3 regions of the Pseudarthrobacter sp. R1 genome follow, and region 1 is predicted to be linked to each of the others. Evidence: riboswitches for the same ligand, from Rfam matches in the RefSeq annotation. Region 1 holds a riboswitch; each other region holds the start of a gene.
The links. A riboswitch is a leader RNA that binds a small molecule or an ion and turns the genes downstream of it on or off. The one in region 1 is predicted to bind thiamine pyrophosphate.

Region 1 (2,257 bases):
GCGTGGTGAAGGGCAAGGATCTCATCGGCGATCCTGCCGTGCCGGATGACGCTCCCGGCATCGGTGCCGGCATAGATCTGCACCCCTGCTTCGTACGCCTCCAGCACCCGTTCCGCGCGGCGCTCCCACAGTGCCCGCATGTGGGCCGCGTACCGGGGGAACTTCGGCTCTGCCTGGGCGGCGATGTCCGGAAACGTGGCGATGTTGATGAGGGTGGGCACGATGGGAACGCCCTGCTCGACGAACCTGGGGAAGTGCCGTGGCAGGAGCCCGGTGGCATGTTCGATGCAGTCGATCCCCGCGTCCAGCATCTGGTCGAGGGTCTCTTCGCCAAAGCAGTGGGCGGTGATCCGGGCGCCTTCGTCGTGCACCGCCTGCACGGCGTCCCCGACGGCGGCGGCGGGAAACGACGGTGCCAGGTCACCGGCGCCGCGGTCGATCCAGTCCCCGACGAGCTTGACCCAGCCGTCACCGTCGCGGGCCTGCTTCCGGACAGCTTCCACCAGGCCGTCCGGTTCAACTTCCTCGGCGAAGCCCCGCAGATACCGCCGGGTCCGGGCAACATGCCTGCCGGCGCGGATGAGTACGGGGGCGTTCCGGCTGCCCTGAAGGAACCGCGTATCTGCAGGGGAACCTGCGTCCCGCGCCAGCAGTGTTCCAGCGTTCAGGTCGGTGCTGGCCTGTTCTTCCGCAACTGCTGCCTCCACTGCGCCACCGGGCCCGAGCCCGATGTGGCAGTGGGCATCCACGAACCCCGGCAGGACCCAGCCTTCCAGCACCCGGTCCGGCACCTGCTGCGGGCGCGTAAAGGTCAACAGCCCGTCAACGGACCATAGGCCACGACGCTCGCTGTCCGGCCCGGCAAGCACCGGGCCGCTGAATTCGATGATCTCCGGCATTGGACTCCTTTTCCCGCCAGTCAGGCTAGCACCGGCCATGTGACAAGCCCCTCCCGAAAGGCTGTGGTAGCTTTCTTCCTGACCACACGGGTGCCCCTGCAGGGGCTGAGATCGGGCTGACGCAGCCTGCGACCGTTGAACCTGTCCGGGTAATGCCGGCGAAGGAAGTGAGTAATCCTTGAGTACACCATTTACACCGTTGAATCCTGCCCACATTCCGTCAAGCGGGGCGGAAGGCGGCCAGGACCAGGCTTCTGTCACGCAGTCGCTGAAGTCCCAATCCCTGGCCTTTGTCCGCGATGAAGCAGCCGGGATACAGGTGCCCGTTACGGAGATAGCCCTGGCACCTTCACCCAACGGCGATTCCAACGGCCCGTTTCGCATCTACCGCACTGCCGGCCCCGGGAGCGACCCCGTCTGCGGCCTCAACCCTTTCCGCTCCGCATGGATAGAAGCGCGCGGCGACACGGAAACCTATGGCGGCCGTGGACGGAACCTGCTCGACGACGGCCGCTCGGCTGTCCGCCGCGGTGCCGCCAGCGCGGAGTGGAAGGGCCCCCGCCCGGTGCCCCGCCGCGCCGTCGGAGGCCGGACGGTGACGCAAATGCACTACGCGCGGCAGGGCGTCATCACCCCCGAAATGCGCTTCGTGGCACTGCGGGAGAACTGCGACGTGGAACTGGTGCGCAGCGAAGTGGCAGCCGGCCGGGCGATCATTCCGAACAACATCAATCATCCCGAGTCGGAACCCATGATCATCGGCAAGGCTTTCCTGGTAAAGATCAACGCCAACATCGGCAACTCGGCGGTCACCAGTTCCATCGCCGAAGAAGTGGACAAGCAGCAGTGGGCCACACAGTGGGGCGCAGACACCGTGATGGACCTTTCCACCGGCGACGACATCCACACCACCAGGGAATGGATCATCCGCAACTCGCCGGTTCCGATCGGCACCGTCCCCATCTACCAGGCCCTGGAGAAGGTCAACGGCGAAGCGAACGCGCTGACCTGGGAGATCTTCCGCGACACCGTCATTGAACAGTGCGAACAGGGCGTGGACTACATGACCATCCACGCCGGCGTCCTGCTCCGGTACGTTCCCCTGACCGCCAAACGGGTGACCGGTATCGTGTCCCGCGGCGGATCAATCATGGCCGGCTGGTGCCTTGCCCATCACCGGGAAAACTTCCTCTACACGCACTTCGACGAGCTCTGCGAAATCTTCGCACGGTACGACGTCGCGTTTTCATTGGGCGACGGCCTGCGGCCGGGGGCGACGGCCGATGCCAACGATGCAGCGCAATTCGCCGAACTGGACACACTCGCTGAACTGACGCGGCGTGCCTGGGAATACGACG
Region 2 (2,257 bases), on a different contig from region 1:
CCGTTGCAAGCGCTGCCTTCTGCAGGCCGGTCCTTGCTCCGGTGGCCCGGGTGCTGACTGTCATTGTCCTGTCTCCTCAAAAGCCGGGAGACAACATAGTAAGCATGGTTACTAATAAAAGCTAAGTACACTTCTCATCTGCTGGTCGGCCGGCATGCGGCAACCCCGGCAACCGGTGGTGGTGCTCACCCCTCCGAGGTACTCCACAGATAGGGGTTGGCATGGTGTCCGCCGCGGCGGCCGTGCTCGTACCCTTGCTGCCAGGCCTTCCCGACGGCGGACACAAGTTCCGCCAGCAGGGGATAGTAGGGGTGGTCCGGGCCGATATAGATCATTTCCTCGGCGGCCTTGTCCACCGCCGCGCGCACTTGGTTTTCGGCTGCAGGACCGATCATGGCGTCCTCCTGTTTGGAACTCCGGCCGCTCGCCTTGAATGTACTCCCGGCATTCGTGAGGAGTCCATAGTCCGCGTTGATGCTGCAGTCAGTCCGCCGACTCGAAGTCAGTCCGCACGCATGGAACCAAGGATCTCGCGCAGGGCCTGTACCACCAGGTCATGGTCCTGCACCTGGGGAAGCCCTGAGACAGTCACTGTTGCGACTGCGCCCACCCCCGTGACGTACACCGGGAAGGACCCGCCGTGCGCCGCATACCGGCTCTGATCGAACCAGGCGTTGTCCTCGATCCGTCCGCCCTTGAGCCGGGCGCGCAGCCCCACCAGGAGGGAAGGCACCTCGTACCGTGCGGCCGTGCGCTGCTTCCCACGGATCCAGTGCTCGTTGTCCGGCGTGGCGCCGGGCAGCGCCACATGGAACAGGACCTGTTCACCCTTGGTGATGTCAATCGCGATGGGAAACTGGCCCTCCTTGCCCAGCTCCACAAGCAGCAACCCAAGGTTCAGTGCATCGTCCAGCGAGAAGCCGGGAAACTGGAGCTCGTGGATTTCGCCTTCGATCCGGGCGATGAGCGCTTGCAGGGATCCTTCCTGCTGGATGGCATCGGAATCCGGATCGAACTCGGTCACATGCTGGGAATTGGCAGTCATGGCCCACAATCTACCCCTCCTCCGGTGTAAACTGGACCCCGCCCACAAGGGCGATTATTTACCGACAGAATCATTCAACGACAGGGGAGCGCCGCCGTCGGGCATCACTGGCCATGCCAGGGACCGCAGGTGGGCGCTGAGAGTGCGGATAGCCGCAGACCCTCGAACCTGATCCGGTTAGTACCGGCGCAAGGGAGTCGAGTTCTCGAAGTGTGCGGCAACGGCGGCAGCGCCGGTTGAAGTATCCACTTTCCCCTCCTGTTCCTCAGGAGGATCGCATGGCAACGACAGCAATCAAGAAGACCACCGGCAAGTCCTGGCGCGTTGTGGACATCGTGGTGGCAGCCCTCATCGCCATCGCCGGCGGCGTTATTTTCTGGGCCTGGTCGCAAGGCGCAGCCGCAGTCTCGGCACCTATGAACGCCGTTTATCCGCCGCTTACCGGCTTGTTGGCGGGCGGCTGGATGATCCCCGCGGTGCTGGGCATGCTCATCATCCGCAAGCCGGGCGCCGCACTGTTCTGCGAGACCGTGGCCGCCACCGGCGAACTGCTCATGGGCTCGCAGTACGGCGCCTCGGTGCTGTTCTCCGGGTTTGTCCAGGGCCTGGGCGCCGAGATCATCTTCGCGATCTTCGTGTACCGGAAGTTCAACCTGCCGGTATCCCTGCTCGCCGGCGCCGCTGCCGGACTTTTCTGCGGCCTGAACGATTCCTTCGCGCCCTGGGGCTGGAACATCGCCTACTCCAGCGGGGACAAGCTGGCCTACATCATCTTCACTGCCATTTCCGGCGCCGTCATCGCAGGAGCCCTGTCCTGGATCGCCACCCGCGGCCTGGCGAGGACCGGCGTCCTGAGCTCCTTTGCGTCACGCAAGGCAGCATCGGAGCCCGTCTTCTCCTGATGACTGCTCCTTCCCTCCACGGCTCTGCGGTGGCGGCGCGGCCGGCTGCGGTCACCGCCCGCGGCTGGGGCTGGCGGCACGCCGGGCGGTCCAAGCCGGCCGTCCGCGCCCTCGACCTGGACATCCAGCCGGGTGAACGCGTCCTGCTGCTGGGCCCGTCCGGCGCAGGCAAGTCCACGCTCCTCCACGCGCTGGCCGGGGTGCTGGGGGATGCCCATGACGACGACGCCGAGGCCGGCGATTCCGATGAGTCCGGTTCGCTGCTGATCGACGGCGCCTCCCCCCGGGAGCAGCGCGGCCGGGCCGGGCT
Region 3 (2,257 bases), 310 kb from region 1:
CAGCTGCGAAGTCTTCGTCCGCGTAGGTGCGCAGCCAGTCCGCATACGGGTGCACCGACGGTTCGCCGGCGGCAACGAACCGGGCGTAAAGCGCTGCTCCCACCTCGGCGTAGAGCCAGAAGCAGGGCAAAACGGCCGCCGCCAGGACCGCATAACTGCCCGACGCCGATGCCGCCGTCAGGTGGTCCACGTAGGACTTCGTAACAGGGCCAAGCCCGGGCTGCACGGTTCGCGTGCCCAGCCAGGAGCGGTGCAGCTCGGACTCGACTTCGAGGCACTGCCGGGCAGAGGCCGCCCAGAAGAGCTGCTCCGCCTCGGTGGGTGCCAGTGCACTGGCCCTGGCCAGCACGCGCGAATAGCCGTTGAGGTAGATGGCATCCTGCGCGAGGTAGTACGCGAACTCCTTCTCGCCCAGGCTGCCCGAGGCCAGGTTGCGGATGAAGTCCAGGGCATGGATGTCGTCCAGGTCCTGCTGCGCCTCGCGCCAGAGTATTGCGGCGAAGCTCCCTTCAGATAGCACCGGCTGCTGGTGGTGGAAGTGGTGCACCGGCCCGTTGCCTGTTCCCACCTCCAGTGTTCCCGATGCCTCCAGCGCGCCGGCCAGCCAGGGTTTGACTTCACGGAGGGAAGCCTCCCAGTCCCCCAGGCGTGCCTGTGCCGTTGCCATGGCGGAGGACAGTGAACAGCCAGTGCCATGGCTGTTCCGCGTTGCCACCCGCTCCCCCGGCACCACCACTACTTCATCGGACAGAAGGCCCGTGGTGTTAACCAACGCATCGGGGCACTCGTCGCCGTCCAGGTGGCCGCCCTTGACCAGCACAATGGCGCCGGTGGCAGCGGCGAGGGCGCGGCCCTGTTCCAGCGCCCCGGCCCAGGTGTCCTGCAGTTCGCCGCCAACGAGCATGGCAAGCTCCGCCAGATTGGGGGTGATGAGGTGGGCCAGCGGAAGAAGCCCGCGCAGTGCCGCTTCGGCAGATTCTTCCAGGAGCCGGTCACCGCTGGTGGCGACCATCACCGGGTCCAGGACCACGACGGCGGGGCGCACCTTCCGGAGCCATGCCGCCACTGCCTCGATCACCTCGGCACTGCCCAGCATTCCAATTTTCACAGCGTCGATGCCGATGTCGTCACTGACCGCATCCAGCTGCTCGCTCAGGAACGCTGCGGGCGGCACATGAACGGACCGGACTCCGCGGGTGTTCTGGGCGGTCAGGGCCGTAATGGCAGCCATCCCGTAGCCGCCCAGCGCGGCAATGCTCTTAAGGTCGGCTTGGATACCGGCGCCGCCGGAAGGGTCGGAGCCTGCTATGGAAAGGACCCGGGGTACGGGCCTGCCCGGGCGTGTCGGTGCCGCAGGAAATGTTGCCGAGGTGGCAGTGGGCATTACAAGGGTCGTAGACAAGAGACATCCCTTCGCCGGTGCTAGCCGGACAGGTTCAACGGGTGTGAATCTCAGCCGGCTCTCTGCGCGGCACCCCGTGTCGGTTCCCCAGCCTAGCTTTTTTGCCTGGCGCAGGCCGAAGGTGACACATTGCGACCCGGCGCCGTGCCTTGAAATGCCGCACTGCCGTTGCATCGCTGGCCTTACACACGAAAATGCCCGGCCGGCCCTGTTGTGGCTGGCCGGGCATTTACTTGCCGGGGACGCTTAGAGCTCCGAGGCCGGAACCCCGACGCCCAGGATGATGGGCGCCTCGGCCGGCTTCACGGTGCCGGCATTGCCGTCACTGGAGCCGCCGGCACCGGCCGGTTCGGGGGCCTTCGCCTCGTGGGTATGCCCCGTGCCGGCTGACGCCACGTTTTCGTGATGCTGCACAGTGGTTTCGTTGGCAGCTCCCTGGGCACGGCTGGCACTGCGGTTGCGCCGCGGCCGGCGCTGCCGGGACTGCTCCAGCGTGTGGTCGCTGTAGTCCTTCGCCGGTGCTGCAGCTGCGGGCGCCTGTACGGGCGCCGCCGATTCCACGGGCTCCACCGGCTTCTGCTCCGGTTCTGCCTGCTCGGGCTGGTCTTCGGCAGGTGCCGGCTGGCCAAGGTGGGCGAAGGCCTCCGCAAGCCGGTCCAAGGTCAGGGCAGGCTTCTGCGGCTGCTCTTCAGCGTGCTCAACGAACGGCAGCACCACCTTCTCGCCGCCGAAGGTCAGCACGGCAGCCTGGCGCGCTTCGTCGTCACGCTTCGCAGCTTCGGCTGCGGAGGCAGCGGCAGGCTGGGTGGCGGCCGCCTGCTTGGCCGCCGCCACTTCGTCGTCGTGCAGGTGGGC

Region 2: it holds a riboswitch for thiamine pyrophosphate, as region 1 does, so the genes downstream of both, M8J71_RS03430 (ECF transporter S component) here and thiC (phosphomethylpyrimidine synthase ThiC) in region 1, are expected to answer to the same signal.
Region 3: it holds a riboswitch for thiamine pyrophosphate, as region 1 does, so the genes downstream of both, thiD (bifunctional hydroxymethylpyrimidine kinase/phosphomethylpyrimidine kinase) here and thiC (phosphomethylpyrimidine synthase ThiC) in region 1, are expected to answer to the same signal.

Annotation. Positions count from the first base shown of each region.
Region 1 covers NZ_JAMKFI010000008.1:968,333-970,589, reverse strand. Annotated here, with positions in the region: gene M8J71_RS15290 (amidohydrolase family protein) at 1-899, opposite strand, end outside; TPP riboswitch at 976-1,083, shown strand; gene thiC (phosphomethylpyrimidine synthase ThiC) at 1,078-2,257, shown strand, end outside.
Region 2 covers NZ_JAMKFI010000004.1:72,022-74,278, forward strand. Annotated here, with positions in the region: gene M8J71_RS03415 (DUF4383 domain-containing protein) at 1-64, opposite strand, end outside; gene M8J71_RS03420 (hypothetical protein) at 186-395, opposite strand; gene M8J71_RS03425 (heme-degrading domain-containing protein) at 503-1,045, opposite strand; TPP riboswitch at 1,118-1,258, shown strand; gene M8J71_RS03430 (ECF transporter S component) at 1,324-1,947, shown strand; gene M8J71_RS03435 (ABC transporter ATP-binding protein) at 1,947-2,257, shown strand, end outside.
Region 3 covers NZ_JAMKFI010000008.1:1,278,237-1,280,493, reverse strand. Annotated here, with positions in the region: gene thiD (bifunctional hydroxymethylpyrimidine kinase/phosphomethylpyrimidine kinase) at 1-1,384, opposite strand, end outside; TPP riboswitch at 1,392-1,489, opposite strand; gene M8J71_RS16885 (ribonuclease E/G) at 1,649-2,257, opposite strand, start outside.